DNA from 2 places in the Levilactobacillus suantsaii genome. Region 1 is predicted to be linked to the other one. Evidence: predicted binding sites of a transcription regulator. Region 1 holds the regulator's gene; the other holds the start of a gene.

Region 1 (5,861 bases):
CGATTACCCGGTCCACCAGCTCATCTTAGCTGGTGGGGTGGCGGCTAACCTCGGCTTGCGGGAACGCTTGGACCGTGACCTGGCCAACGTTGCCGGCACGCATTTACTCAAAGCGCCGCTCAAATTGTGTGGCGATAATGCTGCGATGATCGGTGCCTTTGCCAACGTGGCCTACCGCCATGGCGTTTTTGCGGATGCCACGCTAAATGCCGACCCGAGCTTAGAATTCGACTGGATTGCTGATGCGGTGAAGTAACATGAATTGAATACCTGATTGAAAAAGGACGCGGAGAATTCTCCGCGTCCTTTTGGATATTTAGGATAGGTCAATTAATCAGTTGCATCGTCAAAATCTTCCAAGGCAAGGCTTTTGTTGGTCCAGTCATCTTCGGTCTGGTCGAGCTTGGTAGTTACGACATCGAGCTGTTGCTGAAGATCCGCCAGCTTATCGGCATCGTTGAAAGACTCTGGTTGGCTCATAGTTTCTTCGATTTGGGTCTTCTCTTTTTCTAGGTCTCCGAGTTGGTCTTCTAAGGCTTGGACCTGCCGGGAAAGCTTGCGTTTGGCTTTCTGGCGGTCCTTTTGTTGTTGGTAGTCGACCTGCGTCTGCTTGGGTGCCGTGACGGTCGGGTGGGCGGCCTCCGCTTCAGCGGCTTCCTTTGCCGCATAGGCATCTTGTTCGGCCTTCTTGGAGACATAGTAATCGTAGTTGCCCAGATAGCGGGTCGTCCCGTTAGGGCTTAACTCGATTACCTGCGTGGCGATTTGGTTGATGAAGTACCGGTCATGGGAGACGAACAGGATGGTCCCATCGAAGTCGTTTAAGGCGTTTTCCAAAACTTCACGGCTATCGATATCCAAGTGGTTGGTCGGTTCATCAAGCATCAAGAAGTTATCGTGACGTAGGGCCAGCTTAGTTAACAAAAGTCGGGCCTTTTCGCCCCCACTGAGGCTGTGAACGGTCTTGTCCACATCGGAGCCGGTAAACAGGAAACTGCCCAGAATCGAGCGGATATCGCCCTCCGGCGTGGTTGGGTGGTCGTCCCAAAGCTCGTGAAGTACCGTCTTCTTATCATGCAGGTTAGCCTGGTCTTGGTCGTAATAGCCGGTGTCTACGCCGGTGCCAAAAATGATCTGGCCCTTTAACGCCGGTAGCTTGCCTAAGATGGTCTTAAGCAGTGTCGATTTACCGACCCCGTTGGGCCCCACGATGGCGATAGCTTGATGTTTCTTGATGTCCAAGTTAATGGGCGAAGATAGGGTGTGGCCATCGTATCCGACGGCAGCGTTGACCACGTCGAGGACAACGTTGCCACTTTGGCGGTGGGGACGAAAGGAGAAACGCGCGACCTTTTCGTCACCCTCGGGCCGGTCTAAGCGGTCCATCTTTTCCAATTGTTTGCGCCGGGCCTGGGCCCGCTTGGTAGTCGAGGCCCGCACGATGTTACGGTTAACGAAGTCTTCGAGCTTGGAGATTTCGGTCTGTTGCTTGTCGTATTCCTTCCAGGCTTGCTGGAGTCGCTGAGCTTTCTCGTCGATAAAGTGCGAGTAGTTACCTTGATAATGGCTGAGACTGCCACGGGACATGTCATAGACTTCAGTTGCCACGTGGTCCAGGAAGTACCGGTCATGGGAGACGACGAGTAGGGCGCCGGGGTAACTTTGTAAATAGCCTTCTAGCCAGGTCAAAGTTTCGACGTCGAGGTGGTTCGTGGGTTCGTCTAAGATCAAGAGGTCCGGTTTTTCCAGTAGGCGCTTGGCTAAGGCCAATTGGGTCCGTTGTCCCCCGGAAAGCTCGCTGACAGGTTTATCATAGTAGTCTTCGTTGAATTCGAACCCGTGGAGTACGCCCCGAATCTCGGCTTGGTAGCCGTATCCATTTTGGTCACTGAAGTCCTGTTGCAATTGATCGTAGGTCTTGGTGATCTGCTGCAATTGGTCGGCGTCAGCAATGACCTGGGGGTCACTCATTTGGCCTTCCAGGTCGTGCATTTTTTGTTCCATCGCCCGTAACTTGGCGAAGACGGTTAACATTTCATTCCAAACAGTTTTAGTAGAGTTTAACCCGGCGTTTTGCGCCTGGTAGCCAACGGTCAATCCGCGTTTGCGGGTGATTTGACCGTCATCGGGGGTGGTTTCCCCGGCAATCATTTTAATTAGGGTGGATTTACCAGCCCCGTTGCGTCCGACGAGCGCTACCCGGCCGTGGTCACTGACGTCGAGAGTCACGTCGTGAAACAGCACGGTAGCGCCAAACCGCCGGGACACTTGTTGGACTTGTAAGAGAATCACAAAACCAACCTCCTTTTCGGTATGACTTTCATTAATAACCTTCATTTTAGCATATTGTGCAGTTAAGCCGAAATATTGTCTAGGGGGGAATGGAGGGAAGCAACGGGTAGAAGCGACCGCTACAATTTTGCCCCGTAAACTAGTTTGTGAGAAATATGAGAAATAAAATTGCGTTTTGGGCGGGCTTGTGAAATAATTAGGCTCGTTATGCACAAATGCAGATTGTGAAGGAATTTGAAAAATATTTGCAAATTCTTTCACAAGATGGGCTGATATGCTATAATCTATAGGAAATCAGGTTTCACAATTAGACTATAAGTTAGGTTTGTAAGTTATCGTGACGAAATCTTATCAAGCGATGACCGGCAAGAATTGATTAGGAGGTAACATGCTTTGACAGAACAAAAAATTCCACGCGCGACGGCGAAACGGTTGCCGATTTACTATCGCTACTTGAATATTCTTTTGGACGCGGATAAGACGCGGGTTTCGTCCACGGAACTTTCCGAGGCAGTAAAGGTGGATTCCGCCACGATTCGGCGGGACTTTTCCTACTTTGGAGCGTTAGGGAAACGTGGTTACGGATACGACGTCGAGAGTTTGATTAAGTTTTTCCGCAAGATCTTGAACCAAGACCGACTGACTAGTGTCGCCTTGATCGGGGTCGGGAATTTGGGCCACGCCCTCTTGAACTTTAACTTTCACCAGGACAGTAACGTCCGGATCAGTGCGGCGTTTGATATCAATGAAGAAATTGCGAACACCATTCAAAGTGGGGTCCCGATTTACCCGATGTCTGATTTGCGGACGCAACTCGAGGAACAGCAAATTCAGGTCGCTATCTTGACCATTCCTTCCGATGTCGCCCAAGAAGTGACGAATGAAGCTGTGGCGGGTGGCATCAAAGGAATCTTGAACTTCACGCCACTGCGGATTACGGTGCCGAAGGGCGTTCGGGTGCAAAACGTGGACTTGACCAACGAACTGCAGACCCTGATCTACTTTTTGGAACACTACAACCAAAAGGAAGCCTAAGGGCTTTAAAACGTCACGTTTAACTGACTAATTGCGCCCCTTAAATGCTAGAGGCAGGATGAATTGGTGAGAATGGCGCTGGGACCACGGTCCCAGCGCCTTTTTGGTACGCTAATGGCGAGAAGCCCGGGGCGACACGGTGTTATTGGGTGCAACTGGTTGGGCCGCCTTAGAAAGTTTGCTAAATTCCTTGATTTTTAAAACGAAAACTCATATATTAGAAACTGTGATTAGCACTTATGTTAGTCAAGTGCTAACAGTGCTAAAAACTAATGTTAATAGTAAGTTCATTGGAGGGATTCAAGTGTTAAAACCATTAGGAGACCGCGTCATTTTAGACCAACCAGAAGAGCAAGAAGAAACGGTTGGCGGCATTGTGTTAGCAAGTAACGCGCAAGAAAAGCCGCAAACGGCTAACGTTGTCGCAGTCGGCGACGGCCGGGTGTTAGACAATGGCGATAAGGTTGCGCCAAGCGTCAAAGTTGGCGACAAGGTTTTATTCGATAAGTATGCGGGTACGGAAGTTAAGTACCAAGACCAGACTTACCTTGTTTTACACGAAAAGGACTTAGTTGCGGTTATCGACTAAGACTTTCCCCACGATTGATTTAAAAATTCATTTAAAAAAATCTATATGAGGTGAACGAGAATAATGGCTAAAGAATTGAAATTTTCTGAAGATGCACGTAGCGCAATGTTAACCGGTGTCGACAAGTTAGTTGACACGGTCAAGACCACCTTAGGGCCTAAGGGTCGCAACGTGGTGCTGGAACAAAGTTACGGTAACCCGACCATCACGAACGATGGGGTTACCATCGCTAAGGCCATCGAATTAGACGACCACTTTGAAAACATGGGCGCTAAGCTGGTTTCCGAAGTTGCTTCCAAGACCAACGATATCGCTGGTGACGGGACTACGACGGCCACGGTTTTGACCCAAGCCATCGTTAACGAAGGCATGAAGAACGTCACGGCCGGTGCCAACCCAGTTGGCATCCGTCGCGGGATCGAAAAGGCAACGGCCGCTGCCGTTAAGGGCCTGCACAAGATGTCTCACGATGTGAAGACCAAGGACGACATCGCCCAAATCGCCTCGATTTCTTCTGCCAGCAAGGAAACTGGTTCCTTGATTGCTGACGCCATGGAAAAGGTTGGTAACGATGGGGTCATCACCATTGAAGAATCCCGTGGGGTTGAAACCAGCCTGGACGTGGTTGAAGGGATGCAATTCGACCGTGGCTACATGTCTCAATACATGGTCACCGACAACGACAAGATGGAAGCTAACCTGGACAACCCATACATCTTAATCACGGATAAGAAGATTGGGAACATCCAAGACATCTTACCATTATTACAATCCGTCGTTGAACAAAGCCGTTCCCTGTTGATCATCGCCGATGACATCACTGGTGAAGCTTTGCCAACGTTGGTCTTGAACAAGATGCGCGGAACCTTCAACGTGGTTGCTGTTAAGGCCCCTGGCTTTGGTGACCGCCGGAAGGCTCAACTCCAAGACATCGCCGTTCTGACTGGTGGGACTGTCATCACCGATGACTTAGGCCTGAACTTAAAGGACACGACCATCGATCAATTAGGCCAAGCTCAAAAGGTCAACGTCACGAAGGACAACACCACGATTGTTGAAGGTTCTGGTTCTAAGGACCAAATCTCCGCTCGGGTTGATGAAATCAAGGGTCAAATCGCTGACACGACTTCTGATTTCGACCGTGACAAGCTGAAGGAACGTTTGGCGAAGTTAGCCGGTGGGGTTGCTGTCGTTCGGGTCGGTGCTGCTACTGAAACCGAATTGAAGGAACGCAAGTACCGGATTGAAGACGCCTTGAACGCGACCCGTGCCGCCGTTGAAGAAGGCTTCGTTGCTGGTGGGGGGACTTCCTTGATCAACGTCATCAAGGATGTCGCCGCCGTTGAAGCTGAAGGCGACGAACAGACGGGGGTCAACATCGTGCTCCGCGCTCTGGAAGAACCCGTTCGCCAAATCGCGCAAAACGCTGGTGTTGAAGGCTCCGTTGTCGTTGAACACTTAAAGGGCGAAAAGCCAGGTATTGGTTACAACGCCGCCAACGGTAAGTACGAAGACATGGTTGCTGCCGGCATTACCGACCCAACCAAGGTCACCCGTTCTGCCCTGCAAAACGCTGCTTCTGTTTCTGCCTTGTTGCTGACGACCGAAGCGGTGGTTGCGGACAAGCCAGAAAAGAACCCAGCACCTGCTGCTCCAGCCGCACAACCCGGCATGGGCGGTATGATGTAAGCTCAATTAAATTAGTAATGTGTTATCAAGCCTGGACCTCGGTCCGGGCTTTTTTGTGTGCGGTGGCGCCGATAAATGGGTGGATCGCTAAGCCGGTAAACAAGTTGACGGGCAACGAGTACCTAGGAGTGAAAGCAGCGGGTGGCGGCGAGGGGCTTCGGGGCGGTAAAATTGCGGGTTGTTAATGCGAAGAATTGTGGTAATGTGGACCTAGATGTAGTAGAATGACGTTTGCATTCGCAAAAGCGAGTGGTGT
Region 2 (5,861 bases), 990 kb from region 1:
TCTTAGCGGCGTGCTTGTACACGTAGCTGGTGAAACCGGAGCAGTCGAACCGGGAAGGGCCAGTGGCGCCCCAGCCGTAAGGTTTGCCTAATTGGGCCTTGGCAACCTTGTAGATCTTACTGTAAGACACCTGGGAAGCGGCCTGCGCTTCAGTTGGTTGGCTCATTTGAGCACCAGTGAACGCAAAGGCAACCGTGGCAACGAGTGACAAAATAACTTTAGCAACTGTTTTCTTCATAGAACTAAACAAACCCCTCATTGATAAATATTTTTTTGGAAATTAATTAAAACTATGTAAACAACATCTTCAATACTATCAAGACGTTGTTACAGTATTGTTTCAACATAATATCAATCGGGTTAAAGTCTTGAAAGGGCTTGTAAAATACAAAATTAATCTGCCGAATAAGCGTGCGGGAAGCGCCGGGTCGGCACGGTGCTGGTGGGTAAATCGGGATGCTCCGTCAGATAGGTTTTAGCCGCGGCGATGGTCGCCGTGGTAAAGTGGTCGGCCGAGACGCCTAAAAAGTCGTTCAGGTTCTGTTCATGGGTTGCCAGTACCGGTGTGTTGGTCAACACCTCGCTGGGGTTGGCAACGGCGTGTAGGTCCAGACTAGTGGGCTCGATGACCAGCGTGTGTCCCTGCCGGTCGCTTAACAGCCAGTGGAAGGGATAGACATAACGGTCGTTACCCCAACGGCGGTTGATCAGTCGGACTTGAGCTAGATCGCGCTTTACGGCGGTAAGGCTGTTGTGTTCACCTAAGACCCAGTTGATGAAGTCTTGCGGGGTCAGGTTGATTTTATCGGCAACGGGGTCGTCGGCGTAGGTCACGGCGCCAGGCAGATAAAGCTCCGCACAGGTGATACCCGCTTCGTTGACCCCATCGGCCATTAGGTAGGCCGGCCGGTCCGCGGCGGGGCGTCCGCCACCCAATAACGCGTAACGGGTGGTGCGGGTCACCCCCAAAGCGGTGGTCCATTGGTAATCTCGGGGTAAAAAGACGGGCCGCCAGGGCGTGGTGGTCGGAAAATCCATGGTGCGGGCGAAAAAGTGGTGGCCGGCACCGTTCGTATAGGTTAGACTAGTACACACAGAGCAAGAACCTCCTTAAGGAAATAAACTGCCTTTAGTATAACGGAATTAATCTTAGAATGCGCTTGTATTCGGTAGGCGAATCTCGTAAGCTTAAGGGTAATTGAAATTTAGCATTTAATATTGGAGAAATTGCGGAAGGGAACGAATGTTGGAATGAAATCAAGTTGGAACTTAGTGGGGATGGGCTTGTGGTTACTGGTTCTGATCACCCTCGTCTGGATGACGCATGATATGCGAGTACGGCGGATTCATTTGATTGTGAAGGAGGGCCGGAGCTTCTCGTGGCGCAATTTCATCATTTCGACAGTTGAACTGGTCGTTTGGCTCCTGTTCTTCGGGGGGATGAGTGCCACCACCTTTTTCCAAAACGAGAGTCATTTGGGCAGTCGGGTCACACAGGAGACGCGTTACGAACCACTGGTCTTGACTACCGGTGATAGCAAGGGCTCGTCGTATTACGTCGAGGTCAATAACGGTGGTGGTGACAAGCCAATCCAACAGTACACCTACCTGACTGAAGGCGAGCGCTACCAGGTCGATAGTACCGTTGCGACCGTATCGACGGGGAAGAAGCCAATCAACTTACCAGCATCTGCGTATAAGTGGAATAAAAAGAAAGTTGCGAAATATGACCAGCGGCACCAAAAGGCTTGGGTCGGCGTGATTGAGACCACCTACAAGAAAAACTTCTTGAACGGGATTGGCTTGCATGCCGGACGCCTGGCGCACCGGTACACGTTGATCCGGATTCCGGACCATTCGTTTATGGTGGAGAAATAAACGGCATGATTTTAAAATGTAACTAAAGCAAAGCAGCGCTCGGACCTGTAAGGGACCGGGCGTTTTTTCATCTCGTTAAGTCAGTGGGCAAACTTTTCAGTTTGCAAGGTCATCGTTTGGTTGGCAAGTGGCCGTAACACGTTGGTCAATGCTAAGCCTCTTTTCAACGAGTTTTTCAATTAGTTAATGGTCGAAACCTTAAACGACTACAGGGAAGATAAATGCCCAACTGTCGCGGAATTGGGTTGACCGATTTACCCGCTGCGAGCGTAACGCTGGGGCGCTGATGGAATGTTCTGGAAAATGTGAACTGAACAACAAAGGGGCAACAAAAGCGTGGAAGTGGGGAGCGAAAAACTTGAAAAATCTTTCTGAAAGCCCTTTAATTTCAATCGAAAAAGTGGTATAACGAACTTGTAGAGCGGAATGAGTAATTCTTCACAATCTGACTTTTTTTGCAAGTGCCGCTACCACTTGTGTTCCCACTGTTGGTGGGAGAAAAAGACTATAATGTGTGAATTAATCACAACGATCAAGTTGCTGGATGTCAGAATTTTACAGATAGGGATGATTGTATGCGTATCAAAGCGGCAGTTGTTGATAAAAAAGGCGATTCCTTTGAAATGCGGGACGATGTTGAGTTAGCCCCAATGCAGGCGGATGATTTGCAAATCCATATGGTAGCGACTGGGATTTGCCACTCCGACGAAGCGTTACGGAAAGGTGACGCGGAAATCGGTTATCCAATCATCTTGGGTCATGAAGGATCCGGGATTGTTGAAAAGGTTGGCCCCGAAGTCAAGGACTTCAAGCCCGGCGATCACGTCGTTCTTTCCTTCTATGGTTGTGGCAATTGTACGAACTGCTTGAAGGGGATTCCAACACAATGCTTAAACTACGCGGCGAATAACTTGTCTGGGGTTCGGCCAGACGGCAGTGCTCACTTTACTGAAAATGGGCACCAGGTCGATGATATGTTCGACCAATCCTCCTTCACCACGACCACGGTGGTTCGGGAACGTAACGCGGTTAAGGTACCAAAGGACTTGGATTTGCGGAAATTAGGGCCACTGGGCTGTGGCTACGTCACCGGGTCCGGGACCGTGCTCAACACCTTACAACCAAAGCCGGGCGACACTATCGCTGTCTTTGGGACTGGGGCCGTTGGTCTGGCTGCGATGATGGCCGGCAAGATTGCGGGTTGCACCACGGTTATCGCCATTGATGTGGTTGATTCTCGCTTGGCCTTAGCCAAGGAATTAGGCGCGACGGACACCATCAACAGTAAGAGCGAAGATGCCGTTGAAGCCATCAAGAAGTTGACGGATGGCTACGGTGTCAACTGGGCTGTTGATACTACTGGGGTCAAGAAAGTCATGGAAGATTCCATTCAAGCCTTAGCCCAAGGTGGGACGACCGCCACAATCGCCGTTACGCCAAACCACATTGATTTGGATACTTGGAACGACCTCTGTGTCAACGACCGTAAGATCGTCGGCGTCAACATGGGGGATGCCATTCCACAAGTTGATATTCCACGGTTAATCAAGTTCTATCAAGCCGGCATGTTTGACTTCGACAAGACTGAAAAGTTCTACAAGTTCGATCAAATCAACGAAGCCAACGCCGACTCTGGCAGTGGGAAGACCATCAAGCCAGTCTTAGTTATCGACCCAGATTACGTTCCGGGTAAGTAATCGCAGAATCATTTAGTTGTCGTCATTAATTCAAAATTAAAGGAAGCCATAAACATGTCAACTACGACAGATTTAAAGCACTATCAAATGTACGTTAATGGTGAATTTAAGGACTCCGATTCAGGGAAATTATTGACGGTTCTCAACCCTTCGACCGGGGAAAAGATTTCCACGGTGCCAAGTGCGACCCGCGAGGAAACGAAAGCTGCCATCGACGATGCCTACGAAGCTGAAAAGACCTGGAAGTTCGTTCCAGCCGCAACTCGGGGCCAATACTTACACGACGTGGCTACGGAAGTTCGCAACCAAGCGGATCACCTAATCGATATGCTCCAAGAAGAACAGGGGAAGATTCGGTCCTTAGCCACCACGGAAATTATGTTCTCCGCGGACTACTTCGACTACATGGCATCGGCAGCGCGGACCTATGAAGGGGAAATTCTTCAATCCGACAACGCGAACGAAAACATCATGATTGCCAAGCAACCAATCGGGGTTGCCGCCGGGATCTTACCATGGAACTTCCCATTCTTCCTGATTGCCCGGAAGATGGGGCCAGCTTTGGTCACCGGGAACACGATTGTCATGAAGCCAAGTTCTGACACGCCAAACCTAGCGCTGGAATTTGCGAAGATTGTCGACAAGGTTGGCATTCCAAAGGGTGTTGTTAACTTTGTTACGGGTCCTGGTTCGGTTGTCGGGGACGAATTATCCCACAACAAGAAGATTGGCATTATTAGTTTGACCGGGTCCGTTGATTCCGGGAAGCGGGTCATGGCTGCAGCATCCACGCACATGGCCAAGGTTTCTCTGGAATTAGGTGGGAAGGCCCCAGCTATTGTCTGCAGCGATGCCGACATCGACTTGGCGGTTCAATCCATCATCGACTCACGGATCGACAACAACGGTCAACTTTGCAACAACTGTGAACGGATCTACGTCCAAGAAGACGTGGCTGACGAATTCACCAAGAAGTTGACGGACAAGATGGCCGCCGTTAAGGTTGCTAACCCAATCGCCGACAAAGACTCCGGCATGGGTCCATTGATCAACCAAGCCGCTTTGGACAAGGTCGACGGCATGGTTCAACGTGCCGTTGAAGCCGGCGGGACGGTCACTACTGGTGGTCACAAGATTGAAATCGAAAACGGGTTCTACTACGCCCCAACGGTTATCAAGGATGTTAAGCAGGATTCTGAAATCGTGCAAGACGAAATCTTCGGCCCAGTTCTGCCAATTGTCACCTTCAAGACCTTAGATGATGCCATCAACATGGCTAACGATAGCGACTTTGGGTTGACGTCTTCCATCTTCACTGAGAACTTGGACAACGCTGCTCGGGCAGCTAACGAACTGGAAGACGGGGAAACCTACATCAACCGGTTCAACTTCGAAGCCATGAACGGTTCTCACTCTGGCTGGAAGGAATCCGGTATCGGTGGTGACGATGGTCGTCACGGTATCGAAGAATACTTGAATACTCACGTGATTTACTTGCAAGGTCATCCAGAAAAGGCCGATGGCTAGTTCATTAATGGCTAAACCATAACTTTGCAAGCAACAGCAGCTTTGATCAGGGACTCATCACTGAGATGATGGGCCCCTTTTCATGTCTAAAAACCCGTCTAGTCACGGCAGGCACCAGACGGGGAAATTAGATTAAGCTAAATGAATCAAAGCGACCCCACCGACCATAATCAGTAGGCCCACGATTTGAACCAGCGTGACCGGGTTGCGCTGGCTTTCCAGCCAACCAAAGTTATCGATAAGTAAACTGCCGCCCATTAAGCCAACTAACACGATGACCACGGTCAGCCCGGTACCTAGAATTGGGACCAGGTAGACGTTGCCCAGGACGAATAAGGCGCCGATAACGCCGCCGACCCACATCCACCAGGGATTCGGCCGGTCAGTGGGCTGGGTAAGTTGCCGTGATGAGCGTAACAGGAGGTTGATCACTAGAAGTGTTAGGGCTCCCACGAAAAACGAGATGAAGGCTGCATCGAGCGATGAGCGGAGTACGAGACCCAAATGGCCGTTGATGGCCGATTGCGCGGCCCCTAACATACCGGCGCCAATGCCTAAAAGCCGCCAAAGCCACAGACTCGCGGATGCGGTGGTCGTGGGAGCCGCATCTAAGGCTGCTCGCCGTTTTAGGAGCCAATCACTGAGGGCGACCGTGACGATAACGCCTAGAAGAACCAGTAGCGCACCCCCACCACGAACCGTGGTGAAAGGGCTAACTTTGGCGTGGAACCAACCGAAGTTGTCGATGAGTAGGCCCAT

The links. The regulator Rex, encoded in region 1, represses fermentation and respiration genes when NADH is low (regulators of the CRP and FNR family bind a similar motif). The targets are predictions, from matches to a motif close to TTGTGAANTANTTCACAA.
Region 2: H3M12_RS01735 (NAD(P)-dependent alcohol dehydrogenase) is a predicted target of Rex. The motif match lies at 2,305-2,322, and genes of this name have one in related genera.

The regions. Positions count from the first base shown of each region.
Region 1 is NZ_CP059603.1:1,354,964-1,360,824, forward strand. Features, by position in the region: gene tsaD (tRNA (adenosine(37)-N6)-threonylcarbamoyltransferase complex transferase subunit TsaD) at 1-256, shown strand, start outside; gene H3M12_RS06255 (ABC-F family ATP-binding cassette domain-containing protein) at 331-2,292, opposite strand; gene H3M12_RS06260 (redox-sensing transcriptional repressor Rex) at 2,686-3,327, shown strand; gene groES (co-chaperone GroES) at 3,632-3,916, shown strand; gene groL (chaperonin GroEL) at 3,980-5,605, shown strand.
Region 2 is NZ_CP059603.1:364,095-369,955, reverse strand. Features, by position in the region: gene H3M12_RS01750 (C40 family peptidase) at 1-238, opposite strand, end outside; gene H3M12_RS01745 (linear amide C-N hydrolase) at 394-1,095, opposite strand; gene H3M12_RS01740 (LVIS_2131 family protein) at 1,252-1,878, shown strand; gene H3M12_RS01735 (NAD(P)-dependent alcohol dehydrogenase) at 2,454-3,575, shown strand; gene aldA (aldehyde dehydrogenase) at 3,630-5,102, shown strand; gene H3M12_RS01725 (DMT family transporter) at 5,235-5,861, opposite strand, start outside.